DNA from 2 places in the Serinibacter salmoneus genome. Region 1 is predicted to be linked to the other one. Evidence: predicted binding sites of a transcription regulator. Region 1 holds the regulator's gene; the other holds the start of a gene.
The links. Region 1 encodes HspR, which represses chaperone genes until heat shock. Its sites were predicted from a motif close to AAGTTGAGTCNNNNNGACTCAACTT; they were not measured.
Positions count from the first base shown of each region.

Region 2: a site for HspR is predicted at 8,552-8,576, ahead of ATL40_RS12810 (Hsp20/alpha crystallin family protein). Genes of this name have one in related genera too.

Region 1 is NZ_PDJD01000001.1:2,724,375-2,738,599, reverse strand. It holds gene ATL40_RS12180 (aminoglycoside phosphotransferase family protein) at 1-383, opposite strand, end outside; gene ATL40_RS12175 (HNH endonuclease signature motif containing protein) at 474-2,126, opposite strand; gene ATL40_RS12170 (1-acyl-sn-glycerol-3-phosphate acyltransferase) at 2,323-2,985, opposite strand; gene ATL40_RS12165 (aspartate aminotransferase family protein) at 3,034-4,332, opposite strand; gene ATL40_RS12160 (TraR/DksA family transcriptional regulator) at 4,393-4,722, shown strand; gene ATL40_RS12155 (D-hexose-6-phosphate mutarotase) at 4,749-5,618, opposite strand; gene ATL40_RS12150 (NUDIX hydrolase) at 5,782-6,327, shown strand; gene dnaK (molecular chaperone DnaK) at 6,728-8,587, shown strand; gene ATL40_RS12140 (nucleotide exchange factor GrpE) at 8,584-9,294, shown strand; gene ATL40_RS12135 (DnaJ C-terminal domain-containing protein) at 9,314-10,324, shown strand; gene ATL40_RS12130 (heat shock protein transcriptional repressor HspR) at 10,408-10,836, shown strand; gene ATL40_RS12125 (MFS transporter) at 10,948-12,330, opposite strand; gene ATL40_RS12120 (MFS transporter) at 12,380-13,846, shown strand; gene ATL40_RS12115 (LacI family DNA-binding transcriptional regulator) at 13,914-14,225, opposite strand, start outside.
Region 2 is NZ_PDJD01000001.1:2,869,798-2,884,022, reverse strand. It holds gene ATL40_RS12840 (TM0106 family RecB-like putative nuclease) at 1-3,144, opposite strand, end outside; gene ATL40_RS12835 (VIT1/CCC1 transporter family protein) at 3,280-4,347, shown strand; gene ATL40_RS12830 (DUF6630 family protein) at 4,371-4,796, shown strand; gene ATL40_RS12825 (MBL fold metallo-hydrolase) at 4,830-5,453, opposite strand; gene ATL40_RS12820 (CotH kinase family protein) at 5,550-7,073, shown strand; gene ATL40_RS12815 (hypothetical protein) at 7,200-7,547, opposite strand; gene ATL40_RS12810 (Hsp20/alpha crystallin family protein) at 8,005-8,436, opposite strand; gene ATL40_RS12805 (LacI family DNA-binding transcriptional regulator) at 8,670-9,731, opposite strand; gene ATL40_RS12800 (uracil-xanthine permease family protein) at 9,944-11,266, opposite strand; gene ATL40_RS12795 (LppM family (lipo)protein) at 11,364-12,047, opposite strand; gene pgi (glucose-6-phosphate isomerase) at 12,265-13,944, shown strand; gene ATL40_RS12785 (LppM family (lipo)protein) at 14,038-14,225, opposite strand, start outside.

The DNA.
Region 1 (14,225 bases):
TCGGGAGAGCCCAGCGATTGCAGGTGTGCCAGCAGACGACCTGCCTGGCAATAGACCGACGGGTCGGCAGCGGCGTGGGTCCCCTCGACGAGCTGCCCGGGCACGAAGCTCAGCACGAGGAGGTGGTCCGCCTCGCTCGCGAACCGCAGCTCGGGGAATCTCGGTCCCAGGGGACCGAGCGAACGGTGCGCGGCGATCTCACGCTCGGTGTGGGCGCGCATCACAGGCGACGGCGCCTTGATCACCAGGTCCTCGCTCGCCGCGCGCACCCACAGCACCGTGGTGAGCCGCTCTGGCCAACTCATATCCGCAACGAGCTCCGCGTGCGGCAGCCACCGATCCACGTGGCTCTGCTGCTGCGGAGTCAGGCCGGGCAGTGGCATCGGCTCAGGATAGTTGATCCGTGGGGCAAGCCTCCTGGCGCGGCGCAGTGCCCGCACCGGTGTGGTGCAGGCACTGCGCGCTGAGCGCACTCAGGTGTCGAAGAGCGTGGGCGCTGTTCGATCGTCGGCGAGGGTGTCCGACGTCGTCGGTGGTGCTGGTGGTGAGTCGGGTGGGGCGCCGGGTGGGGCGCCTGGCGGCTCGCCGGGTGGTGCGCCTGGTGGTGAGTCTGGTGGGGTGTCGTGGGGTGTTCGTCTCTCGCGCCAGGTGCTTCCTGTGCCGCGGCCGGGTGCTCTTGCCGCTTGATGTGGTCGTGATGCTCGGGGGATGAGGAGCCTGTCGTGCAGGCGGGTGGTGGTTCCGAGGGCGCGCACGGTCGGGGTGGTGAAGGTGAACCCTGTGGCGGTGGGCGTGATGCGCAGGTTGCGGTCGTGGACCTCGTGGTGGTGGCGGCTACACAGGGTGATGCCGTTGGTCAGGCTGGTGTCGCCGTGGTTGTCCCATTCGAGGATGTGGTGCACCTCGCACCATTCGGCGCGGATGGGGCAGTCGGGGTATTGGCAGTGCCGGTCGCGGACGAGGATGGCGCGGCGCAGGTCGCCGGTGTAGGTGCGCTGGGTGCGTCCGAGGTTCAGGGGGATGCCGCCGGGGTCCAGGACTAGGCGTTGCATGAGGGCGTCGCAGGCCAGGACGTCCAGCGCGGCGTAGGGGATCAGGGTGCCGTCCACCAGCTGTGCCAGGGGTGGTTCCTCGCTGAGGCCGGAGGCGGCGAATGCCTCGGCATTGCGATGGAAGACATCGCCCGTGCTGGCACCGGTGCGTTGAGTGCAGGCGAGTCTGCGGCGGTGAGTGAGCAGGTGCCAGGTGTCCTCTCGGATGAGGATGGACAGGTGGGGGCGGACTTGGGCGCCGGTGCGGGCGTCGCCGATGCTCAAGGCGTGGTCGGCGAGGTGGATGAGGGCGTCGGCGCGGCGCTGTTCGGGGGTGCGGGTATCGCCTGTGGCGGGGGTGGGGGTGAGCGCGTCCAGGGCGGTGCGGAGGGTGGCGCCGGCGATGGGGTCGAGGAAACCGTCGATCTGGACGCCGCCGTGGCGGGTGAGCAGGTGCAGGCGGCGGTTCTCGCGTGCGGTGTGGTGGTCGCGGTCTGCTTGGTCGGCCTCGATGGCGGCGGCGCGGGCGCGCAGTTCTTTGCGCAGTTCCGGGACGGTGGCCTGGGTGGCTCGCTGCAGGATCTCTGCTTCTTCGCGGGCGAGGCGATCGCGGGTGGCGTCACTCACCCCACTCAGGACGCTGCTGATGGCGCGGATGTGTCCTTCGCTCACGGTCCCGGTTGCGGTGGCCTCGCGCACGGTGGGCAGCAACTGCAGGGTTGCGCCGGCGGCGGCTTCCGCCTTGGCGGCGCCGAGGCCCTGGCGGGTGCTGGTGGCGCGGTGGGTGATCGCATCGCGGGGGTCGGTCCCGGCGCGGGTGCGGGTGGTGGCCGCCGCGGTGGCGTAGCGGGTGCGGGTGACGTTGAGGATGGAGGCGCAGGTATCCAACCCGGTCAGTGCGGCCTCGATGGCGTCCTGGCCGCCCAGGGCAGCGGCTCCCGCTCCGGCTTCCACGGCGCGTTCGGCCTGCGCCACGCGCTCGGTCAGCGTCGCGATCGCTGCGCGAACAGTCGAGACGGCCTCACGCACCCCGAACGCCGGGGAGTCGGGCCGCACAGGTGGGGACGAGCTCGCGGGGTGGGGGAGTGTCGGCACGGGGGTGGAGTCGCGTGTTGCCGTGGCAGGTCCGGGTCCCGCCGCCGGCCACGCCTGTGGTTCTGCCACCATCGCACTCACCCCCCGCTCGTATCCTCGCTGATTCGAACTGATGTAGCCATGCTAGAGGAGCCGACTGACATCCAGGAGGAGTCGGGAGGATCTGTGGACAGCCAGCGAGGCGGGGAGGTGGGCGCTATCCGCCCTCGCCCGCGGGCCCCTCGCCGGCCGCCGTCGGGCCTTCCTGCTCGCCGACGTCCGGGCTCTCGTCCCGCAGCCGCGGTTCGATCCGGTTCTCCGGGGTATACCCCGCCTTGTCCGCATAGAACGCCCGGATCCGCTCCATGTCCGCGGCGACGTCGCCGGTGAGCGTGATCGTCGGGCCGATGCCGGTGGTCCGGGTCGGTCGGTCGATGTACCCGAGCCCCACCGGCAGGTCGGCGGCGCGCGCGATCCGATAGAACCCGGACTTCCAGTGCGTCGCGCCCTTCCTGGTGCCGTCCGGCGTGACGACGAGCGAGAACGGCGCCTCGCGCTGCGCCTGGAGGATCTCCGAGACCACGCTCGCCGGGTTCGCGCGGTCAACCGGGATCCCGCCGAGGGCGCGCATGATCGGCCCGCGCCACCCCGCGAAGAGCTGCTGCTTGCCGAGCCACTTCACCCGGATCCGCAGCCGCCAGGTGATGGCGAGCATGTAGATGAAGTCCCAGTTGGAGGTGTGCGGGGCTCCGAGCAGGATGCGCGTGGTCTCCGGCTGCGGATCGGAGCGGTACTCCCACCGGGAGAACCGCCAGAACACCGCCGCCACTCCAGCCCGCACGCTGGTGCTCACCCGGGTGCCGACCTCACGCATGCTCATGCCACGAGAGTACGCAGCCCGACCGGCCGGGACCGGCGACGGCGAGAATCACGCCGTCGCGCACTCCCCGATCGCTCGGTCCAGGATCTCCACCCCCAGGTCGATCTCCTCCTCGCTCGCCGTCAGCGGTGGTGCGATGCGGAACGTGCCGCCCCACCCGGGGATCTGGACCACGTTCATGTGCAGGCCGAGTTCCAGGCAGCGGGTGGTCACGGCGGCCCCGAGCGCATCCGCCGGCGCCTTCGACTCCCTATCGGTCACCAGTTCCAGTCCCTGCATGAGCCCGTGCCCGCGCACGTCCCCGATCGCGGCGTGCCGCGACTGCAGGCCCACGAGACCCTCGTGCAGCCGCGCGCCCAGCACGGCCGCTCGTGACACGAGACCATCGCGCTCCACCACGTCGAGCACCGTGTTCCCGACGGCCGCGACCAGCGGGTCCGAGACGTGCGTGGTGTAGAAGAGGAAGCCGCGCTCGTGGGCGATCGCCTCGATCGACTCCGAGGTGATCACCGCGGCCAGCGGCAGCCCCGCACCGAGCGTCTTGGACAGGGTGAGGATGTCCGGCACCACGCCCTCCCGCTCGAACGCGTACATCAGCCCGGTGCGCCCCACCCCGGTCTGCGCCTCGTCCAGGATCAGCAGCATCCCGCGCTCGCGACACTGCTGCGCGAGTGCGGTGAGGTACCCCGGGGGCGGCACGATCACGCCGCCGGAGGAGAGGATCGGCTCCACGATGCAGGCCGCCAGCGACCCCGTGGACTGGGCATCGACCAGGGAGAACCCCAGATCGAGCTGCCGCCGCCAGTCCAACTGGCCATCGCCGTCGGGCACATCGGGGCGGTAGGAGTTCGGGGTGGGGATCGCCAGGTTCCCGGGTGCCACCGGCCCGTACCCCGCGCGCTTGGAGGAGTACGTCGCGGCTGCGGCGCCCTGCGTCATGCCGTGCCAGGAGGCGGCGAAGGACACGATCTCGTGCTTGCCGGTGACGAGCTTGGCCATCCGGATCGCGGCCTCGTTGGACTCCGCCCCGGTGGTCAGCAGCAGCACCTTGCTCAGCGGGTCGGGCAGGCTCTCGCTCAACCGCCGCGCGAGGTCCACCACGGGACGCGAGAGCATCCCGGAGAAGCGGTGGTCGAGGTCGCCGACCTGCCGGCGCACTGTGGCCACGACGTCGGGATGGCTGTGGCCCAGGACGGCGCTCATCTGCCCCGAGGTGAAGTCGAGGATGCGGCGGCCCGACTCCGTGGTGAGCCAGGAACCCTCCGCGCTCGCGATGATCTCCGGGGTGAAGATGCCGCCGTAGCGGATGAGGTGTGCATCGGCGTCGCGCCAGAAGTCGTCGGTCACGCCGCGCACGCTACCGCTGTGGTGTTTCGCGCGGGTGATCCGACGTGATCCACTGACGCGATGGACCTCCGGGAGCGGCTCGAGGCACTGCGTGAGGACCTCCTCGCGCGCCTGGTCGCGCTGGGCGCGAGCCGGGAGCAGATCGTCGAGGCCGCCCAGGGCGCCAACATCGACGATGAACACGATCCCGAGGGCGCCACGATCGCCTTCGAGCGGGAGCAGGTGAGGGCGCTCTCACGCGGCACGACGGCGCAGCTCGCCCAGGTGGAGGCCGCACTGATCCGGATGGCGGAAGGAACGTACGGGGTGTGCGAGGTGTGCGGTGAGTCGATCCCCGAGGGGCGGTTGGAGGCGCGGCCCACGGCCAGTCGGTGCGTGCGGCACGCCTGAGTCCGGCTCAGGAGGCCACGTCCGGCTCAGGTCGAGGCCACCGCGTAGGTCGCCCGCATCGTGTGCGAGCCTCCGGCCTCCAACGGGATCACGCCGTCCAGGGCGTTGGCGACCTCGAGGCACATCATGCCGCGCCACTCCTCATCGCCGAAGTCAGCCATCGCAGCCGACTTCGCGACGGCCGGATTCCACACGACGGTCTTGCTGGAGCCGGACTTCGTGAGGCTGATGAGGCGGCCGGCGGCGGGGTCGATGACCTGGGCGGCGCCGTCGTGGGTGTAGACGCGATCCGTCTCGCCCGCGAACGTGACCTCGCCCTGCTGGATGTTGTCCGGGAGGCCGCCCGGTGCCTTGTCGACGTAGTGACAGCCCTCGAGCCCGCGCACGCTGACCGCGTCGATGTCCGCGACGGCGAGATAGGTGTGGAGAGCATTCTCCAGCACCAGAGGCTCCTGGGTCGTGATCGCGAGTTCGAGCGTCAACTCCTCACCCATCTCCACCACGTAGTCGGCGCTGATGGTGGGATGGCCGACGTCGGCGCCGTCCAGGTGGAAGGCGAGGGAGACGGTCCCATCGACGTCCTGAGCGCCGGTGAACTCCCAGGTGGAGGTGCGGAACCAGCCGTGAGCGGGCGTCATGTCGCCCGTGCGGCCGTCGGCGAACCAGGGCGCGGAGAGCGGGATGCCACCGCGAATGGCGCGTCCGGGCACGAACGTCGAGTGCTCGCTCAACCAGATCACCGGGTCCTGGCCGGACGGCGCCCAGTCCGTGACGTGGGCGCCGTGCAGGTAGACCTCGCCGGTGCAGCGTGCGCTCTCCACGCGGACCGCGGGCAGGTTGCCCTGACCGGTGATGAGCGTGACGGAATCGGGGAGCTCGACAGGGCGTGGATCCATACGCCAGACGGTACGGCCCCGCCACCGCCGGCGCCTGCCGACCGGGCCCACGCCGTCGTACGCGACCACCGTAGGGTCCCGCCGGGGTGTCCGCAGCGCGAGCAGTAATGGCTCCTGAGGCGAGAGGAGGGCGGCAGCGCCGATGTGCCGTGAGAATGGCCCCATGGCGGAGTGGTGGGATCTGCGGGACCCGGACGGCGAACCGATCGGTCAGCGATACCAGCGCGGGTCTGCGGCGCCGTTGCCCGAGGGTGCCTTCCACCTGGTGTCCTCTGTGTGCGCGGTGCGCGCGGACGGCCGGGTGCTGATCACGCGCCGCGCGCCGGGTAAGACCTATCCCGGGGAATGGGAGTTCCCCGCGGGCAGCGCTGTGTCGGGGGAGGAGAGTAGGTCCGCCGCCGTGCGGGAGCTGCACGAGGAGAGTGGCCTAGCAGTCGCCGAGGCCGACCTGGTGCTCGTGGCGCGCTTCGTGCACGGGTCCGAGATCTTCGATCTCTACGCCGTCAGCATCCCTGGCGATCCGGTGCTCGCACTGGACCCGGAGGAGGTCGACGACGCAGCCTGGGTCACGCTGTACGGGCTCGCCGCGCGCGCCGCGGGGGTTGGGGGCGCCGGAGCCCCGCAGATGTGCGGTCCCTGGGTGCGTCGGCTGCGTGAGCAGTGGCAGGCCCTCTCGTCGGCAGTCGCCGCCGTGCAGGCGTCGTCGTAGCCTCGCCGCGGACTGCCTTCGCGCTCGCTCCTGCTCCGCTGGGGGCGGATCGCCCTCGCGCACGGCGGATGAGCGACGGCGTGGCGCGGCACCTGCGGCATCGGCCCTGGTCAGAGGCCGGGCTCCCTGGAGCGGGCGCCGAGTATCCGCCGTGCGCGAAGGCCGTCCGCCGTGCGCGAGCGCGCCTATGCCGATCAGGCGCCCCCGCGCCCCCACTCTGCGCGCGACCCCGCGCCGAACCCACCACGCACGAACCGTGCCCCCGGGAATAGATCCCCACCCCCCAAGGTTGAGCCAGTCAGACTCAAGTTCATTTGACTCCCCGAACTGCGGGGAGTAAGACTTGAGGCCGGACGACTCAACTAGGCCGCGCACGGCGCAGGCCGGAAGGAGCAAGAACATGGGACGTGCAGTAGGTATCGACCTCGGGACCACCAACTCCGTGGTGGCCGTGCTGGAGGGTGGCGAGCCCACCGTCATCGCGAACGCGGAGGGTGCCCGCACCACGCCGTCGGTCGTGGCATTCAGCAAGGCCGGCGAGGTGCTGGTCGGCGAGGTCGCCAAGCGTCAGGCGGTCACCAATGTGGACCGCACCATCACGTCGGTCAAGCGCCACATGGGCACCGACTGGACCACGAAGATCGACGACAAGGACTACACGCCGCAGGAGATCTCCGCGCGCATCCTCGGCAAGCTGAAGAAGGACGCCGAGTCCTACCTGGGTGAGCCCGTCACCGACGCGGTCATCACCGTGCCGGCGTACTTCAACGACGCCGAGCGTCAGGCCACGAAGGACGCCGGGCAGGTCGCCGGCCTCAACGTGCTGCGCATCGTCAACGAGCCCACCGCCGCCGCCCTGGCCTACGGCCTGGAGCGCGGCAAGGAGGACGAGCTCATCCTGGTCTTCGACCTCGGTGGCGGTACCTTCGACGTCTCCCTGCTCGAGGTGGGCAAGGACGACGACGACTTCTCCACCATCCAGGTGCGCGCCACCAACGGTGACAACCGTCTCGGTGGTGACGACTGGGACGCGAAGGTCGTCGAGTGGCTCATCACCCAGGTGAAGAACAACTACGGCGTGGACCTGTCCAAGGACAAGATCGCCATGCAGCGTCTGCGTGAGGCCGCCGAGAGCGCGAAGAAGGAGCTCTCCTCCGCCAGCTCCACCACGATCTCCCTGCAGTACCTGTCCATGACGGAGAACGGGCCGATCCACCTGGAGGAGACCCTCTCGCGGGCCAAGTTCCAGGACATGACCAAGGAACTGCTGGAGCGCACCAAGACCCCGTTCCACAACGTGATCAAGGACGCCGGCATCTCGCTGAGCGACATCGACCACGTGGTGCTCGTGGGTGGTTCCACCCGCATGCCCGCCGTGACCGACGTGGTCAAGGAACTCACCGGCAAGGAGCCGAACAAGGGCGTGAACCCGGACGAGGTCGTGGCCGTCGGCGCCGCACTGCAGGCCGGAGTGATCAACAAGGAGCGCACCGACGTCCTGCTGATCGACGTCACCCCGCTCTCCCTGGGCATCGAGACCAAGGGTGGCGTGATGACCAAGCTCATCGAGCGCAACACCGCCATCCCGACCAAGCGCAGCGAGGTGTTCTCCACCGCCGAGGACAACCAGCCCAGCGTGCTGATCCAGGTCTACCAGGGTGAGCGCGAGTTCGCCTCGGACAACAAGGCCCTGGGCACCTTCGAGCTCACCGGCATCGCCCCGGCCCCCCGCGGCCTGCCGCAGATCGAGGTCACCTTCGACATCGACGCCAACGGCATCGTGCACGTGTCCGCCAAGGACCGTGGCACGGGCAAGGAGCAGTCGATGACGATCACCGGTGGCTCCGCCCTGCCGAAGGAGGAGATCGACCGGATGGTGAAGGAGGCCGAGGCGCACGCCGCAGAGGACGCCAAGCGCCGCGAGGACGCCGAGGCCCGCAACAACGCCGAGAACCTGGCCTACTCCACCGAGAAGCTGCTCGACGACAACGCCGAGAAGCTCCCCGAGGACGTCGCCTCCGAGGTCCGCGAGAAGGTCGCGGCCGTGAAGACGGCCCTGGAGGGCACCGACGTGGAGGCCGTGAAGGCCGCGACGGCGGAGCTCACCGAGTCCAGCCAGAAGATCGGCCAGGCGCTGTACGCGCAGCAGGCCGCCGAGGGTGAGGGCGCACCGACCGACGAGGCCAGCGCCCAGAGCGCACCCGAGGACGACGACGTGGTGGACGCCGAGGTCGTCGACGAGGAGGACGAGAAGAAGTGAGCCAGGACCGCGACCACTCCGCAGACGCGGAGGAAGCGCGGCGCGAGGCTCCCGGCGAGCAGCCGCCCGCCGATCAGGGCGGGCAGTCGGCGCCCGACGGCGAGGGTCACCCCTCGCCGTCGGGCCCCGACGCCGGGGGCACCGCGCCCGTGGACGAGCAGAACAACGATGGGCAGGCCGTGGGCTCCGAGCAGGACATTGAGCAGGACTCTGGGCAGGACACCGGGCAGGCCGACCAGGACGCCGAACCGAGCGCCGAGGAGCGCCTGCAGGCCGAGGTCCTGGACCTGCAGGACCAGGTGGCACGCGGCAAGGCCGATGCCTACAACGCCGAGCAGCGCTTCAACGCGTTCGTGAAGCGCTCCCGTGAGCAGGAGGCCGCAGCGAAGGAGGCAGGGCGCAGCGACGTGGTCGAGGCGCTCATCCCGGTGCTGGACGACATCGCGCTGGCCCGCCAGCACGGTGAGCTCACCGGCCCGTTCCTCGCGATCGCCGACAAGCTCGAGGCCACGCTGTCCTCGCGCTACGGCCTGGAGCGCTTCGGCGAGGTGGGTGAGGAGTTCGACCCCACCCTGCACGAGGCGCTCATGCACCAGACCGCCGAGGGTGCCGAGAGCACCACCATCGCGATGGTCGCCCAGCCCGGCTACCGCCGGGGCGAGGCCATTGTGCGCCCGGCCCGCGTGGGCGTCGTCGGGCCCGAGTGAGCGAAGGGAGGTCGAGACGATGAGTGGACAGGACTGGCTGGAGAAGGACTACTACGCCACCCTCGGGGTGTCCAAGGACGCCGACGCCTCCGCCATCAAGAAGGCCTACCGCAAGCTCGCGCGCACCCACCACCCGGACCAGAACTCCGGGGACCCGGGCGCCGAGGCCAAGTTCAAGGACATCGGCGAGGCCTACGCGGTGCTCTCCGACCCGGAGCAGCGCAAGCAGTACGACTCGCTGCGCGCCATGGCCGGCGGCGGTCCGCGGTTCACCGCGGGGGCGGGCGGCCCGACCGGCGGGGCCAGCTTCGAGGACCTGTTCGGCGGCGCCTTCGGTGGCGGTGGCGGACGGGGCGGGAGCACCCGGTTCTCCACGGGCGGTGCCGGCGGGTTCGAGGACATCCTCTCGGGGATGTTCGGCGGCGGTGGCTTCCCCGGCGGCGCGGGCGGACGGCGTGCCGGTTTCGGTGGCCCCGAACCGGGCGCCGACCTCACGGCGAGCCTCACCCTGCCGTTCCGCATCGCGGTGGCCGGCGGCGAGATGCCGGTGACCGTGGAGGGCCGCTCGATGACCGTGCGGATCCCCGCGGGCGTCCACACCGGGCAGAAGATCAAGCTGCGCGGCAAGGGCCGGCCGGGGTCCGGTGGCGGCGCACCGGGCGACCTCGTGGTCGCCATCACCGTCACGCCGCACCCCGTCTTCGCGATCGACGGGCGCAACCTCACCGTCACCGTTCCGGTGACGTTCGCGGAGGCCGCGCTCGGGGCGACCGTGAAGGTGCCCACGTTCGACGGGGACACGGTGCGGGTGAAGGTCCCGGCGGGTTCGCCGTCGGGCAAGCGGCTGCGGGTACGCGGCCGCGGCGTGCCCGCCTCCGGCAAGAACGCCGCCGGTGACCTGATCGTCACGATCCAGGTGGTCGTGCCCGATCGCCTGACCGACGAGGCCCGCTCCGCCGTCGAGGCGTTCGCCGCGGCCACGGACGGGGCCGACCCGCGGGCCGGGCTCTTCCACGCCGCGACCGCCTGACGGGCGGGGAAGCGACACGGCGGGCGCCGGGGACATCGGTCCCCGGCGCCCGTACTCTCATATCTGACCGAGGAGGTGAGGCCATGAACGCGCACGATGCACCCACGCTGCCGATCTCGGCCGCCGCGGCGCTCGCCGGCATGCACGCCCAGACCCTGCGGCAGTACGACCGCCTGGGTCTCGTGGTGCCGGCCCGCACCTCGGGTCGTGGCCGGCGTTACTCGCTGCGCGACGTGGATGCTCTGCGCCGCGTGCAGCGGCTGTCCAACGAGGGCATCAACCTCGAGGGGATCGCCCGGATCCTCACCCTGGAGCGGGAGAACGCCGAACTGCGCGAGTCGCTGGAGAACCTGCGCTCGGCCCTGGACCCCGGCTCGCGGGTGTTCGCGGCCAGCGCCACCGGCGACGTGGAGTCCGTGCCGCGGGGGCAGCGGGTTCGGATCCGCACGACGACGCAGCGCACCACGGGTGCGCTGGTGCTGTGGCGCGGTCCGCACCACAAGCAGTACTGAGGCCAAGAACGGGCACGTGGTATCTGCAGAACCACCTCGTGGTGTCTGCAGAACCACCTCGTGGTACCTGCAGAACCACCTCGCGGTGGGGACGGGAGTGCCTCGCGGAGGTCAGGCGGTGGCCTTCTCGCCGTCCCAGCCGGGGACGCGCACGAAGCGGGAGACGATCGTGCCGAGCACGAGCAGGATGAGCGGGTACACCGAGATGTACGTGCGGAACGCGGTGCCCGGGTCCGGGCCGGGGTCCTCGCCCGAGACGTAGCCGAACACCAGCGTCAGGGACGCCAGGGACGCCGAGACGATGACCGCGTTGAGGCGCCCCAGCACCCCGAAGGCGGCGAAGAAGATCGCCTCGCGGTGCACCCCGTGGCGCCTGGCGTCCTCGTCCAGCACTCGCGCCATCACGAGGTCGTTCGTGGCGAGCACCCCCGCATAGCCGACGGCGATGCACACCCCGGCGATCACCGCCGTCGCCAGGGAGTCGGCGAAGTAGAGCGGCACGAAGCCGAGCGCACCGATCGGCAGCGCCCGCTTCCAGGTGCGCTCCGCACCCCACCGGCGCACCAAGCGCGCCCACAGCAGGATCAGGGGGATCGCGGAGACCACCACGGCCACCTGCAGGATCGTGGCGTCCAGGCCGTCGCCCTCGAGGGTGTAGCGCACGTAGAGCTGCAACCCGTTGAGGACCAGCGCCATCGCGGAACCGAAGCAGGCGTTCACCACGCCGATGGTCCAGAAGTGCCGGTTGCCGAGGATCTGCTTGAGGGAGGACCACAGCCGGGGCTTGGCCTCGTTCTCGATCCGCGGGTTCTCGCGGACCCCGAGCGCCATGTAGATGATGATCCCGCTGCCGATCACGCCGAAGATCACCGCGAGCGTGGAGTAGCCGACGGTCGGGTCGGTGCACCCGGCGGCGTCCACCGGGCAACCGAGGATGTTCTGGGCGAGCACCGGGGTCAGGCCGAGCGCCAGGATCATCGCGATCAACTGGCAGGCCTGACGGATCGCATTGGCGCGGGCGCGGACCTTCTCCGCGGGGAAGAGCTCGGGCAGCAGCGCGCCGTAGTTGGCGTTGATGAGGGAGTCCGCCGCCTCGGACAGGATCGCGAAGGTCGCGAACCAGATCACCAGCGTGGTCGCATCCGTGGCCACCGAGTCCGGCACGGTGAACAGGGCGATCATCGAACCCAGCAGCACCGCGGCCCCGACGATCAGGTACGGCTTGCGGCGCCCCCACCGGGTGCGGGTGCGGTCCGAGAGGTACCCGAAGACGGGGTTGTCGATGGCGTCCACCACGCCGTAGAAGAGGTAGACCGTGGCGTAGGTGGCGGCGTTCATGCCGAGCAGGTCGACGTAGAAGAACAGCATCGACCCGCGGATCATGTTGATCGGGATCGAGGTACCGAGCATCCCGATGCCGTACCGACCCGGACTGGTGCGGCGTGACTGGGGCGCGTAGGCCGGCGTGCCGGCGGCGGGTGAGGGCGACTCCACGCCCCGACCCTATGCCCCCCGAGTTGCGGGATGTGGGATGGTCGGAGGTGTGAAGCCCCCCGCCAGCGACACCCCCATCGCTCAGCTGCCGGCGCGACGCAAGACCGCCGTCCTCGCGCTGTGCTGCCTGCCCTTCGTCATGGCACAGCTCGACGCGACGATCGTCAACGTCGCGCTGCCGACGATCGCGAAGGACATGCACGCCTCGCTGTCCTCGCTGCAGTGGATCGTCAGCGCGTACGTGCTCGTGCTCTCCAGCCTCCTGCTGTTCTCCGGCACTCTCGCGGACCGGGTCGGTCGCCGCAAGAACCTCATCGCCGGGATCGCCGTGTTCGTGATCGGATCCGCCCTGTGCGGGCTGTCCGACTCGGTGGGCACCCTCATCGCGGCTCGCTGCCTCCAGGCCGTGGGCGGCGCCCTCATCTCGCCCGCCACGCTCGCCACGATCACCACGATGTACCCCGAGCGTGGGGAGCGGGCCAGGGCGATCGGCTGGTGGGCGGGCTCCGGGGGTGTGGGCCTCGCGCTCGGCCCCCTGCTCGGTGGTGCGCTGGTGGAGAGCCTCGGATGGCAGTGGGTGTTCTACGTGAACCTGCTGCCCGGGGTGATCGCGATCGTGCTGTGCTGGCTCTTCCTGCCGGAGTCCCGCTCCCCGAAGCCCCGCCGGTTCGACATCGCCGGCGTGCTGTTGCTCATGGTCGCCGTGTTCACCCTCGCGCACTCGATCATCGAGGGGCCGAGCTACGGCTGGACCTCCCCGGTGATCCTGGGAGGCTTCGCCGTCGCCTTGAGCGTGCTGGTCGCGTTCGTGCTCACCGGCCTGCACCGGCCCGATCCGGTGATCCCGCCGCAGCTCTTCCTCGACGGCGCCTTCACCCGGTCGGTGCTGACCGTGCTGCTGGGCACTGCGGCGCTCGCGGGCCTGCTGTTCACCACCACGCTCTACCTGCAGGACGTGCGCGGGCTGTCGCCGCTGATGGCGGGCGTCCTCACCCTGCCGATGGTCACCCTCTCCTCCGCCGGGGCGGTCATCGCGGGAGGCCTCGTGGCCAAGGGGTACAGCCGCGCCCTGCTGCTGTCCTCCGGCCTGGGCATCGCCGCCTCCGCCGCGGGCTTCTGGTGGCTGCAGGCCGATGCGGTGTGGCTGATCGTGGTCCCGTTCGTGCTGTTCGGGGCGGGCTTCGGGGTGATGAACAACCCGGTGAACGTGACGGCGGTCTCCGAACTGCCCGACGCGATGGCCGGTACCGCGGCCTCGGTGGTCTCCACCTTCCGCCAGTTCGGGCAGGTGCTCGGCGTCGCGCTCGTGGGCACGCTGATGGCGGGCCACCTCGGCTCGAACCTCAGCACCGGGTTCGATGCCGCGTCGACACCGGTGTGGATCATGATCGCCGCCTGCGGACTCGGGATCGTGGCGCTGAACCTGCGGGCGAGTGACCCGCTGAGCGGCTCGACGCACCGGCAGCACGCGGCACCGCACCCCAGCAACCACGGCGGAGCAGGTTTGCACGCCTGAGAGGCGCACACCGCCCACACCGTCCAGACCGCGCAGGCCGCCCGGACCGAGACGGTCCGCGCAGCACCTACACCGAGCCCCGCTCCACCAGTCGCGCGGGCAGCACCAGGGCCTCGGGGGGACGCTGCGGGTCGCGGATGCGGTCCAACAGGATGCGTGTGGCCTCCTGCACCATCATCAGGAGCGGGTTGTCCACCGTGGTCAGCCCCGGCGTCATGTTCTCCGCCGGGCCGAGGTTGTCGAATCCGATGAGGGCGATGTCGCCCGGCACGCTCAGCGACCGAGCCTGTAGCGCACGCCGGACCCCGATCGCCATCGTGTCCGAGGCGACGAACAGTGCATCGAGGTCGGGTACGCGGTCCAGCAGGCGATGGGTCGC
Region 2 (14,225 bases), 150 kb from region 1:
CTGCCCGGCGGAGGCGACCGCGAGCGTGTTGGCGAGCGAGAACTGCCCCGCCTCGTCGATGACGACCAGGTCCAGTTCGGCCTCGCCGATGCGATTGCGGTTCGTGAGGTCCCACGCGGTGCCACCCACCACGCAGCCCGTCTCGCGGTGGCGGGCGAGGAAGTCGGCGTGGTCCTTGGTCCCCAGCTCAGTCCAGGACCGGGTGGACTGCTCGCCCTCACGGGTGGGTTCCTTGGGCCGCTTGCCGACGAGGTCACCCGTGAGCCCCGCGTCCACGACCCGGTCGAGAAGGTGCTCCACCACGGCGTGCGACTGCGCCACCACGCCGACCCGCCACCCGTGATCCGTCACGAGACGCGCGATCACGTGCGATCCCACGAACGTCTTGCCCGTGCCGGGCGGGCCCTGCACCCCGATCGCTGCCGAGGGCGAGGCCGTCAGCGAGGTGAGGATGGCCGCTGCGGAGTCGGCGTCGCGTGCGGGCACCAGGCCGGCGGGGCGTTGCCGCCGCAGCACGGCCAGCCCCGGGCTGGGGGAGGTGCGCAGGCGCCCCAGCATGCGCTGCCCGTCCAGTGCGCTGGTGAAGCCGGCCTCGATGTCCGCCAGCGTGCGGCCCGCCACCTCCTGCGCGAGCTCGACCAGGGCCGTGTGGACGGATCTGGCCTCGATCGGTGCCCCGGGCACGAGCGCGATCGGCGAGGCGGCGGCACCAGGTCCGCTGGCGAACTCCGGCGCGGCGCTCTCGGTGAGGGACAGGCTCGCGCGCGTCCCGTCTGGGGAGACCGTGGCGTCGGTGACCTTCGCCCGCGTGGTCGCATACGCGGCACCGGGGATGCGCGGGAGTCCGGCGGACTCGGCGATCGGGTACACGCAGAACACCTCGGTGAGATTCTCCGGGGTGCTACCGCTGCCGAGGGTCCCCGTCAGCCGCAGTGCCCGCCGCTCCGACCGCGGGCCACCGGCCCAGTCCTCGAGCACCTCGCAGCCGCTGGGGTCGGGATCGATCACGAGCACGTCCCGCACGTCCGCCCACCAGTCCACCGGGTGGCCCAGGCGCTCGAAGTGGGCGCGCCAGACCGGGGCGTTCTCGCGCCGGTGGTAGTCCAGCGAGGCGGCCAGCATCGCCAGCGCCGCGTGGTCCGCGCTGAGATACGGATGGTCGCCGGCCGCCTCGGCCAGGAGCCGCTGCAGCACCTGCTCGGAGGTCGGGGCGAACCCATCGGCCTCGTCGTGCTGCCCGTCCTCGAGGTCCTGCCCGCCCTCGCCGGGCGTCCCCGCGCGGAGCGGCACCCGCGCGCCACCCGGTAGGGCCCCGGCGGGCAGGCGGACCTGCCGCCCCGCACCGACGGTGTCGAGTGCCGGGTCCGGCCGGCCGCGGTCGAGCCCGTCGTCGTCCGCCACCAGCGACCGCAGCCACTGCACCAGGCGCCGGGTGGAGACACAGTCGTACCGGTTGTAGTCCGCGAGTTCGGCCATGACCCGCTCGAACTCCTCCTCGTCCCCGGCGCGGCGTGCCGCACACGCGGCGGCGTACTGCGCCACGGAGTCCCCGCCCGTGGTCACCTCCGCCTCGCGTAGTTCCTCCCCCATGTACAGCGGCTCGAGCTTCTTGATCGAGTAACTCTCCTGGCCCACCGCCACACCGCTGCGCACCACGGGGAACAGGTCGACCAGCACGCCCTCCCGCGCCAGCGTCAGCACCGCCTCCAGGCCCTCGCCGTGGCGTTCGGCCAGGCGCTCCAGTGCGGTGCGTTCGTAGGAGGCGTAGTGGTAGATGTGCAGGTCCGGGTAGCGACGGCGTCGCTCCCGCACGTAGGCGAGGAACTCCCGCAGGGCCACCTTCTCCTGGCCCCGGTCGTGTGCCCAGAAGGCCACGTACTCCTCCGCGGGGCCCTCCTGGACGAGTCCGAAGAGGTACTCCAGCCCGCCCTCCATGGCCCCGGAGACCGACCACATCGGGTCGCCCTCGAAGTCGAAGTAGAGGTCCCCGGGGGAGGGCTCGGGCAGGGCGCGTAGCACCTGGGGCGCCACCACACGGGCCCGCACCACCGGCTCGAGGTCCGCCACCAGGCTCGGGGGCGGCGCCGCGCCGTCGGGCAGCGTGAGCCGCATCCCCGGGCCCACCACCAGGCCCCGGGAGGCCGCCTCGTCCACCCGTGCCAGCTGAGCCACCTGCATGCCCGCCTGGCGCACGAGCCGCTCCTGCACCACCGGGGTCATCCGGGGCACCGGATGCGACAACTGCGCCAGGTCCACCAGGCCGCGCACTCCCTCGCCGTACAGCCGGGTGCGCTGCACGCTGCGGATCCCGTGCACCAGCTGCACATCACGGGTGCGCTCGACCTCCACGGTGCACGCATCGCACCGTCCGCATGCGCGTCGCGTGAGCCCGAGCCCCGCGGGCAGGGACGCCAGGATCGCCGGCTCACCCAGCGGATCGCGCCACTCCTCCCAGTCCACCGGTGCGCCGGTGGCGGCGTGAGCATCCAGCAGCGACTGCACCACAGCACGCTCCGTGCGGTACACCTCGAGCAGATCCGCCAGCTTCTGCGCGCTGCGCTCCCCGTTGCCGTGGTGCACGGTCACGCGATCGGCCACCGGGACGCCGGCCGCGATGAGCTGATCGGCGTAGGCGGCCATCTGCATCAGCGCGGTGGAGCGCACCTTGTTCGTCAGCTTCGTGTCGACCACCGCCCAGCGGTAGACGCCGCGAGAGCCAGCCTCGAGAGCGGACTCGCCGCCGGCCCCGCTGTCCTCTCGCAGCAGGAAGTCCGCCCGGCCGTAGAACCTGCCGTCGAAGAACGTGGCCTGGAAGACCACATCGGCGCCGTCCGCCAGTGCCCGCATCGTCGCCTCGCGTGCGGGCACGAGGGAGGCGCGGAACTCCCCCTCGTCCCGGACCTCCGCCACACCCCCGGGTGTGCCCGGCGTGTGCGGGCCGAACCGGTCCCGGTAGGACTGCAGCACCCGCTCCTCGTGCGCGTCCCCCATCAGGGCAGCGCGGCGCAGCATCGGGTCCTCCGGCACCTCCAGCTCCGGGCGGCGCCCCAGCTTCTCGTCCAGTGCCCAGAGCAGGTCGAAGGGACAGGCCGCGCGGGTGATGTCGGTCGGGGAGTAGACCACGACGCCGTCGAGCAGGAACATGCTGTGCACGCTATCCCCGGGGGCCGACATCGCACTCGGGCGCACGCCGAACCGATCCATCGCGGGTACCCGCACCGCCCGATTCGGGCGACCGAATCGTTGCACCGAGACGCCCGCCGCCGGAATGATGACAGGGTGAGCGCCCCACCGACGCCCTCCGACCTTCGCCGATGGCGGCGCTACCTCGCCGACGAGCGGGCCGAGGCCGCGGTCTACCGCGACCTCGCGAGCCGCCGCGACGGCGAGGAACGCGCCATCCTGCTGGACCTCGCCGAGGCGGAGGGCCGGCACGAGCAGCACTGGCTCCACCTGCTCGGGGACCAGGTGGGCAAGCCCCGCAAGGGCGCGCTGCGCACCCGCTGGCTCGGCTTCCTCGCGCGCCGGTTCGGGTCGGTGTTCGTGCTCGCCCTGGCGCAGCGCGCCGAGGCCCGCGCCGTGTACGAGGACGAGCGGGACGCCACCCCGCAGATGGTCGCCGACGAGCGCATCCACGAGGAGGTGGTGCGCTCCCTGGCCGCCCGGGGTCGCGCCCGGCTCTCCGGCTCCTTCCGTGCCGCGGTGTTCGGGATGAACGACGGCCTGGTCTCCAACCTCGCGCTCGTGCTGGGCATCGGCGCCACCGGTGTGGCCCCCGGGATCGTGCTGGCCACCGGCCTGGCCGGTCTGCTCGCCGGCGCCCTGTCGATGGCCGCGGGGGAGTACGTCTCCGTCCGCAGTCAGCGCGAGCTCCTGGAGGCCTCTACCCCCGACCCGCTCTCCCGCACCGCCTACCCGCACCTGGACCTGGAGGCGAACGAACTCGCCCTGGTCTACCGAGCGCGCGGGGAGAGCATCGAGGACGCGCAGGCGCACGCCCGCCGCTCCATCGCCTCCTACCGCCCGAACGAGGTGCAGCCGCGGCGAGCCCACGCGGAGTACGAGGAGATCGGCTCCGCCTGGTCCGCGGCGGCCGCCAGCTTCGGCCTGTTCGCGGCCGGTGCGATCATCCCGGTGCTGCCCTACCTGGTGGGGCTGACCGGGCTGACGGCCGTCATCACCTCCGCCGCCCTGGTGGGCCTGGCGCTCTTGGTGACCGGCGCCGTCGTCGGCATCATCTCCGGCGGACCCCCGCTGCGCCGCGCGATGCGCCAGCTCGCCATCGGCTGGGGAGCGGCCGCCGTCACCTATCTGCTGGGCCTGGCGTTCGGCACCACCCTGGCGTGAGGGGGCGTGGCTAGGCTGGTGGCATGACGAGGGAGCAGACCTGGGAGCGGCTGTGCGGCCTGGTGGCCGAGGACCCGGCGGTGCTCGACGACGTGCGCGAGGCGCTCGCGGAGGGGGAGGACACCGCGGGGGTGTGGCAGGTGTTCCTCTCCGGCCTGGACGACGCTGGTGAGCTCGCCTACCTCAAGGCCAGCGACGGCCCGATGGAACTCGAGGCGGCGCTCGCGCAGCTGCCGCGCGTGGTCCGCGCCGATGTGGACCTGGAGAGCGTGGGGGACGTCGACGGCGATCTCGCGGCGGGCGTGGACGTGGCCGAGGAGGTGCTCGCCGAGGTGGACCTCGCGACCGTGCACCTTCCCGAGGACGAGGACGCCCACCCGTTGGCCGTGGTGGAACTCTCCGCGTTGGACGACGCCGAGGCGCTCATCGAGGACCTGCTCGGCGACTAGCGCGCCCTGATTCGGCGGCGGATCTGACGCGCCCTACCAGCCGCGCGCCCGCCACTCCTCCAGCGCACCCGCCTCCGCGGCCACGCTGGTGTCCGGCCCGTGCCCCGGCACCAGCACGGTCGTGGGCGGCAGGGTGAGGATCGTCGCGGCGATCGACTCCAGGATCGTGGGGAAGCTGGAGTACTCCCAACGGGTGGCGCCCGGGCCGCCCCGGAACAGGGTGTCGCCCGTTAGGGCGAGTCCCAGATCGGTCGCGACGAGGATGCTCGAGCCGGGCGTGTGGCCGGGGGTGTGACGCACCTGGAGTACCCCGGAGCCCACGGCGAGCCGCAGACCATCGCTCGCCTCGCCGTCGGGCACGGCCTGGGCGTGGGTCTCCCGCCACAGCGGCAGGTCAGCGGGGTGCAGCAGCACCGGGGCGCCGGTCTCCCCCGCCAGCCACGGCGCACCGCCCACGTGATCCCAGTGACCGTGGGTGAGAAGGATCGCGACGACGTCGCGGCCGTCGATCAGGGGCAGCAGGGCCTCGTCCGGGTGGCCGGGATCCACCACCAGGCACTCCTGTGCGTCGCCCACCACGAGGACGTTGGTCTCGTGCCCGGGGCGGCGGGAGCCGGCGGGGGCGGTGCTCACGTGACGGTCCAGGCGCAGGGTCATGGACCCAGCCTGACAGGTCCTGCCGCCCCCCCGACTCCCAGGAAGCCCCCAGCGCCGCCCCAGAACCGTCCCATATCGGCCTGGTTGTCTACCCCCATGAAGAAGCGAGCCTCCCTCACCACGATCAGCGCAACTGCGGCAGCCATCGCCCTCGTCCTGGCGGGCTGCTCCACGGCGGCCACCGGTTCCACCACCGCCTCGGGCACCACGAGCGTCACCAGCGTCAGCCTCGCGGCCGACGACGGATCGTTCTTCGACTCCTCCACCGTCCACTCCATCGAGATCCTGGTGGACGAGGCCGAGGTCGAGGCCATGATCCAGACCTACCTCGACACCGGCGAGAAGGAGTGGCTCGAGGCCGATGTGGTGATCGACGGCGTGACCTACGAGAGCGTGGGCATCAAGCTCAAGGGCAACTCCAGCCTGCAGGGCGTGACGCTGGACACCCCGATCACTGACCTGCCGTGGCGGATCCGGACTGACAAGTACGTGGATGACCAGAGCATCGAGGGCGTCACCGACATCGTGGTGCGTTCCAACAACACCGAGAGCTCCCTGAACGAGGCGGTGGCCCTGGAGATGCTCAGCTACGCGGGCCTGGCCACCGAGGAGTCCAGCGCCACCCGGTTCTCGATCAATGGGAGCGAGGAGGACCTGCGGCTGACGGTCGCGGTGCCCAACGACTCCTGGCTGGAGCGCAACGCCGAGGCGGGTCTGCTGCCCTCCTCCGACGGCATCCTGTACAAGGCCGAGAGCGGGTACGACTACTCCTGGTTGGGGGAGGACGGCGACCTCTACACCGAAGCCTTCGACCTGGAGGAGGGCGAGGAGGACTACCAACCGCTGGTGGACTTCCTGGACGTGGTCAACAACACCACCGACGAGGAGTTCGCCGAGCAGCTCCCCGAGGTGCTCGACGTCGATTCCTTCGCGCGCTACCTCGCGCTGGAGGACCTCATCGACAACTTCGATGACATCGACGGCCCGGGGAACAACTCCTACCTCTACTACGACCCCGCCTCCGGTCAGATGACCGTGGTGGCGTGGGACCACAACCTCGCCTTCGGGGTGCAGAACGGCGGCGGCCAGCCCGGTGAGATGGGCGGCGCACCCGGCGAGAGGGGCGGCGTGCCCGGTGGCCGCGGCGCTGCTCCCGGCGCCGCCGGTGAGTTGCCGGAGGGTGTGGCCGAGGGTGAACTGCCGGAGGGTGTGGCCGAGGGTGAACTGCCGGAGGGTGTGGCCGAGGGTGAGCTGCCGGCGAGGCCGGGCGGCGCACCGGGTGGTGTGCCCGGCGACGCCGCTGGCGGTGGCTTCGGCGGTGGCGCCCAGAGCGGGAACAACCAGCTCACCACCCGCTTCCTGGAGAACGAGGAGTTCGCCGCCCTGTACGAGGAGGCGCTCGCCGATCTGCAGGCGGAGCTCTACGACTCCGGGCTCCTGGAGGAGACCGTCGACTCCTGGGTCGACGTCCTGACCGCCGGCGCCTCCGACCTGATCGACACCACCACGCTGCAGAGCGAGTCCGAGTCGATCCTCGGCTACGCGACCAGCGAGGTCCAGGCCCGCACCAGTGAGACCCGCGAGGAGACCGGCGCCGCCGACCCCGGCGCGACAGCGTGAGATGAGGCGTCCCGGGGTGGCCCCTCCCGCCCGGGACGAGACGGCCCCCGGACCGCGTGTGCGGTCCGGGGGCCGTCTCGTGCTGCCGGGGTCCGGCGCCCCCGAGCGGGGGTGCCGGGCTCGGTCTCAGCCCTCCAGGAGGAAGCGCGTGGCGCGCTCGGCGGCGCGCGCCGTCGGGGGCTGGGTGCTGCGGAAGGCCAGGTGGGTTCCGCCGTCGCCCACGAGGTCGCCGTCACGGGTGACCTCGATGCCCCAGGAGCGGGGCTGGTCGACCGGGCGGCCGCGGCCCGCGTCGACGATGAGGAAGACGCGACGGCCGTCGTCCAGGAAGGCGAGCGGCTGGGGCCGGCGGGGTTCGCGGCGCTCCGCGAGCATGGTGCGCACGCCGTGGGCCGCGGCCTCGGCTGCCAGCGTGATCTCGCCCGCCAGGGTGCCGGGGCGGGTGGTGGTCAGATCGGGGTGAATGGTGGTCATGGGTCCTGCTCCTTGTGCTGTGCGGCCCGATCGCCGGGATCGACTCGCTCGCGGTCGGCGCGTGATGAGTGCTGCCAGACCTGCGGTGCGTGCCGGGGCCGCGGGGGTTCTCACCGCGTCGGCCGAACGGTCGGGTGGGGCCTCGTGGCCCTCGCGGGGCCGGTGGCCCTGCGATTGGCGGCTTACGCCGCCGATCTCGTCGCGACGTCGAAGTCGCGGACGAAGCCTTCACTGTAGGTGACAACCGCGCCGTCGTCCACTTCATTCCGCCGCCTCCGGCCCGCGAGCGACGACGATGCCCGCGAGATGGTCCGCCGGGCGTCGTCGCTCGCGGGCTTCGGACCATCTCGCGGCGGCGCAGGCAGCGAGGACAGTGCGGCGGCACACGCAGCGAGGGCGCGGCGGGCACCTGGCCCACCGCGCCCTCGCTGTTGTGCGATGCGGCGCTGCTGCGCGTTCAGCTCGCCGCGTCGGTCAGCTGCGCGTTCTGCGCGCTGTGCTGCACCTCGATGCGGCGCGGCTTGGCCTCCTCGGCGACCGGGATGGTCAGCGTGAGGACGCCGTCGGCGTAGGTCGCCTCGATCTTGTCCAGCGCGAGGCCGCGGCCCACGGTGAGCTGCCGGGCGTAGGTGCCGACCGGGCGCTCCTTGGCGAGCCACTGCACGTCGTTGTCCTCGGCGGCGCTGCGCTCGGCGCGGATCGTCAGGGTGCGGTCCTCGACGTTCACGTCGATCGAGCCGGGGTCAGCGCCCGGCAGGTCGGTGCGCAGCACGTAGTGGTCGCCGCTGCGGTAGAGGTCCATCGGCATCTGCGCGGATGCGCGCTGCGAGGAGACCATCTGGCCGAAGAGGCGGTCCAGCTCCTGGAAGGGGTCGTAGCGGTTGGCCATGTCCTTCTCACCTCCGGTGTCGGGGTCCTCATCGGACCCGGTGTGGTTGGTCGGCGGGGTTTCCCGTCGGCGGTACACCACTGTTTTAGCACTCCGCAACCGAGAGTGCCAGCCAAAGTTGAGCGGAGTTCACTCAAGGCGAACGGCAGTGTGTGGGCGCGCGCGGAGGTGGCCCGTGCTCGCGCCTGGAGGGCCGGAACGGGGAGTGAGGGTGTGGCGGAATCGGGGCGCCGTCAGGCCCGGGCGCGCGCCGGCCCGACGGAGTTGCGCTCGACGACGTGACTCCCGCCCGTGACGGTGACGTCGGCCGGGTCCGCACCCTCGATCTGCGCCACGAGGGCGTCGACGGCGGCGACCCCGAGCTGGTCCAGGGGCATCGCCACGGTCGTGAGGCTGGGAATGAGGAAGTCCGCGGCGGGGAGGTCGTCGTAGCCGATGACCGAGACGTCCCCTGGCACGCTCAGGCCGAGGCGCGTGACCGCCTTCAGGCAGCCGAGCGACTGGCCGAAGGTGGAGCCGAACACGGCGGTCAGTTCCGGGTGCGCGCCCAGGAGTTCCGTGGCGGCCCCGTGGCCCCCGGTCTCGTTGAACGGTCCGGTGCGGACCCGGCTGCCGTCCAGGCCGAGCGCCTCCATGCGGGCCTGGAAGCCCGCGATGCGTGAGCGGGCGGGTTGGAGCTCCAGCGGGCCGGAGACGAGGCCGATCTCGGTGTGGCCCTGGGCGTGCAGGTAGTCCACCACCAAGGCTGCGGCGCCGGCGATGTCGAGCCCCACATTGCGCCCCGACCCGGGGACCTCGCGGTTGACGAAGACATGAGCGATGGAGCGCGAGTCGCCCGCGAGGCTGGCCAGCAGGGGGGAGTCGGGCCGCGCCGATCCGACCAGGAGCCCGTCCACGCGCCCGGTGCTCACCAGGTCGGCGTACTCGTTGGCGCCGGCGGGGGACTCCGCCGCATCCTCGGCGATCAGCACGACGTAGCTGAGTTCACTCGCGCGGCGGATCGCTCCCCGCAGGATCGTGGAGTAGACGGTGTTCGTCAGGTCCGGGATGAGGAAGGCCAGCGTGCCGGTGCGGGCCACCGAGAGGGCGCGGGCGCCGGCGTGGGGTCGGTACCCGAGCTCTCGGGCGATCTCGAGCACGCGTTCGCGGGTCTCCGGGCGGGTGCGCAGCGTGGGATCGGCGTTCATGATGCGCGAGACGACGGACTTGGTCACGCCGCTGCGCTCGGCGACGTCGATCAGGCGCGGCCGCGAGCGGGGTGAGGTCGCGCCGATGCCCCCGTGCTCCTGCGTCACTGTCCGTCTCCGTCGTCGTCAGCCGCGGGGCTCCGTTCCGCGGCGTGGTGTGCGTCGCGGCAAGCCTATCCAGGTGCTCCCTGGTGTTCCGTCCTGAGCGACGAGGAGGAGCCAGGCGCAGACGCTCGTGCCGTCCCGGCCCACCGGGTGGCACGGTGCGGGGCGTGCGCCGATCGGCGCACGCCCCGCACCGTGCTCGCGGGAGGCGGTCGCTAGACCTGGGAGGCCGGTGAGGCCGCCTCGGCGTGGGTGCCGCGCCACCGCGCGATCGCACGCATCACGTGGTAGATCACCAGGGCCGCCACCGAGCCGAGCGCGATGCCCTCGAAGGTGAGGTCCCCGGCCACCCAGGTGTAGTTCGCGATGCCGATGATCAGGGCGATCGCGGCGGTGGTCAGGTTCACGGGGTCGGCGAAGTTCACCTTGTTCTGCACCCAGATCCTGGCGCCGAGCACGCCGATCATGCCGTACAGCACGGTGCCGGCCCCGCCGAGCACACCCACCGGGATCGTGGCGATGAGCGCACCGAACTTGGGGGACAGGGAGAGCAGGAACGCCGTGGCGGCCGCCACGTAGTAGGCCGCCGTGGAGTAGACCCGGGTCGCGGCCATCACGCCGATGTTCTCCGCGTAGGTGGTGGTCCCCGAGCCGCCTCCGAATCCGGCGAGCGTGGTGGCCAGTCCGTCGGCGAACAGCGCGCGCCCGGCCATCGGGTCCAGGTTCTCCCCGGTCATGGCCGCCACCGACTTCACGTGCCCGATGTTCTCCGCGATCAGCACCAGCACCACCGGCACGAACAGGCCCAGCACGGAGATGGAGAAGGTGGGGGCGGTGAACTCCGGGAGGCCGATCCACGCTGCCTCACGCACGGCCTCGAAGGTGACCTCGCCGAGAACGAGGGCCACGACGTATCCCACGAGCACGCCGACCAGGATCGCCAACCGGCCCAGGATGCCGCGGAAGAGCACGGTCGCCAGCACCACGGCGAGGATTGTCACCACGGCGGTGACCGGAGCCTGCTGCACGTTGCCCCAGGCCGCGGGTGCCAGGTTGAAGCCGATGAGCGCCACGATGGTGCCGGTGACCACGGGTGGCATCACCACGTCGATCCAGCGGTGCCCCGCCCAGTTCACGATGAGGCCGACGACGGCGAGGGTCACCCCCGCGATCACCACGCCTCCCAGCGCGCTCGCCATCCCGCCGGAGGCCTCAGCCGCCGCGATCGGGGCGATGAAGGCGAAACTCGAACCGAGGTAGCTGGGCACCTTCCCGCGCGTGATGAGCAGGAACAGGAACGTGCCGACCCCGGAGAAGAACAGGGTGGTCGCGGGCGGGAGCCCGGTGATCAGCGGTACCAGGAACGTGGCGCCGAACATGGCAACCACGTGCTGCATGCCGATGCCGATGGTGCGCGGCCAACTCAGCCGCTCCGACGGCGTGACCACCGTCCCGGGCGCGACGGTCCGACCGTCCCCGTGGACCCGCCAGGAGAAGGGATTGCGGGAACCGGTGGCGGGGGAGCCTGCAGTGGGCACGACGAGACCTTCGTTCGGGCTGGGCGCGGATGGGGGAACCGCGCCCAGCCTAGTGTTCGCCGCGCCCGCTCAGGGGGTCCGGGTCAGGCGGTCGGGCTCAGGGCGTGGATGTCGGGCCCGAGGTGCCTTGCCGGCGCGCCGCACCACGGCGGCGGATGATCACGGCGACCACCGCCACGGCGAGCAGGACCACCACGATGATGAGCGCCAGGGTGAGCCACAGGCCGCCCGCGTCGCCGCTCTCGGCGGTCGCGGTCAACTCGGCGGCGCTGTACTCGGTCAGGTCCCACCGCGCGGTGTTGCCGGAGATCTCGGCGCCCTCGGCCTCGGTCACCGGCCCCGGGAAGGTGATCTGCACCCAGGCCTCATCGACCATGCTCGTGGCATCGAACGGCATCTCGGAGCCCGCGGACTCCTCCTCGAGCTCCGCCAGCGGTGAGTCCATCGCAAAGGTGATCACGCCGTCCTGCTCGCTGATGGACAGGCCGGGCGCGGCCTCCGACACCCCCTCACCCGAGGTGAACTCCGAGGCTGACACCCCCTCCAGGCCGAAGACGAACCCGGAGTAGGTGCCGTCGTCCAGAGGTTCGTAGGTGGCCCCCTCGGGTAGGTCCTCGGGCGCCTCCCCGACCACGTCCTCCGGAGTCGCCCCCATGGTCTCCAGGGCCTGGGTCTCGATCCCGAACACGATCTCCCCGGACACGTTCAGGTCGGCGTCGATCGTCAGGTCGGTCGTGAACTTCATGCACCCGGTCAGCAGGCCCATCAGGGCGATCGCCACCACGGCAAGGAGACCGCGTGACCTCCCCGATCGGTGGGTGCGGCGCGGAGCGGTCGTCGTGGCTGCGGACATCATGGGCCTCTCGGTGGTCGTGACGGCTTGGGCGCACGCTACCGAGGCCGTGCTCGCCCTGCCAGTCCCGGCGCCCGGGAGGCGGGCCGACCGGCTCCACCACTCGGCCCGCGCGCGCGGCACTCGCGCGGACTACGGTTGGGGCATGAGCGCTCCGATCGACCCCACCACCACTGACGCCTGGGCGGAGTTGACCGCCCTGCACGCCGACTTCACCCCCGACCTGCGCGGCTGGTTCGCTGGAGACCCGGCCCGCGTCGGCAAGCTGAGCAAGCCCCTGGCCGAGCTCCACGTGGACCTGTCCAAGAACCTCGTGACCGACGAGATCCTCGCCGCCCTGGTGCGCCTGGCCGAGCAGACCGGCGTGGCCGGCCGCTATGAGGCGATGCTGCGCGGCGAGCACATCAACACCACCGAGGACCGCGCGGTGCTGCACACCGCGCTGCGCCGTCCGGTGGGGGCCAACCCGCCGCTCGTGGTGGACGACCAGCAGGTGGACGCCGACGTCCACGAGGTGCTGGACCGCATCGCCGCGTTCGCCGAGCGCGTTCGCAGCGGCGAGTTCACCGGTGTCACCGGCAAGAAGATCACCCACCTCGTCAACATCGGCATCGGCGGCTCCGACCTCGGCCCGGTCATGGTCTTCGAGGCGCTGAAGCCGTACGCCACCGCCGGCATCGAGGCCAGGTTCGTCTCCAACATCGACCCCACGGACATCGCCCAGAAGACCGGCGACCTGGACCCCGAGACCACCCTGTTCATCGTCGCCTCCAAGACCTTCACCACGCTGGAGACCCTCACCAACGCCCGCCTCGCGCGGGAGTGGCTGTGGGAGGGCCTGGCCGGGGCCGGGGCCATCGGCGACGACGACGCCTCCCGCACGGGCGCCGTCGCCCATCACTTCATCGCCGTGTCCACGGCCCTGGAGAAGGTGGCCGAGTTCGGCATCGACACCGACAACGCGTTCGGGTTCTGGGACTGGGTCGGCGGCCGCTACTCCGTGGACTCCGCGATCGGCACGAGCCTGGCGATCGCGCTGGGCCCGGACGTCTTCCGCGAGTTCCTGGCGGGCTTCCATGCCGTCGACCAGCACGTGGCCACCACGCCGTTGGCGGAGAACGTGCCGGTCCTCATGGGCCTGCTGAACGTCTGGTACACCAACTTCCTCGGTGCGCAGACCCACGCGGTGCTGCCCTACGCCCAGCTCCTGCACCGTTTCCCCGCCTACCTGCAGCAGTTGACGATGGAGTCCAACGGCAAGCGGGTGCGCTGGGACGGCTCCGACGTGGTGACCGACACCGGCGAGGTGTTCTGGGGCGAGCCCGGCACGAACGGCCAGCACGCCTTCTACCAGTTGATCCACCAGGGCACCCGGCTGATCCCGGCCGACTTCATCGCCATGGTCAACCCGTCCTACCCGCTGAAGGACGGCGAGCGGGACGTGCACGGCCTGTTCCTGGCCAACTTCCTGGCCCAGACCAAGGCCCTCGCGTTCGGCAAGACCGCCGAGGAGGTGGAGGCCGAGGGCACCACGGGCGCCCTGGTCGCGGCCCGCACCTTCCCCGGCAACCGGCCGACCACGTCGATCTTCGCCCCCGCGCTCACCCCGCGGGTGCTGGGCGAACTGATCGCGCTGTACGAGCACATCACCTTCACGCAGGGCGCGATCTGGGGGATCAACTCCTTCGACCAGTGGGGCGTGGAGCTCGGCAAGAAGTTGGCGCTGGAGATCGCCCCGGCGATCGAGGGCGATGCCGCAGCCCTGGCCGCGCAGGACGCCTCCACCCAGGCGCTGCTCGCCTACTACTCCGATCACCGCAAGTAGGCACTCCTCCCCTACGGTGAGGGATGAGGCCCGACGACGTCGTCGGGCCTCATCTCGTTCCTCCGGGTGTGGATGCGGTCGGTGGCCGTACGGTCAGTGCTCCGTGTCCGGCGGTGACGTGTGGGGCCGGCCGCTCGTCGGCTCCGACCCCACGCCGTGCTGCTCCCAACGCTGCCTGCCGTGCCCGCCGGGCAGGTAGGCCGGCGGCATCTGTTCCGCTCGGGTCTGCGCGCGCGTCCCGCCGCGGCGGGCGAGGAGGAGTGCGGCTGTTCCCACCCCGG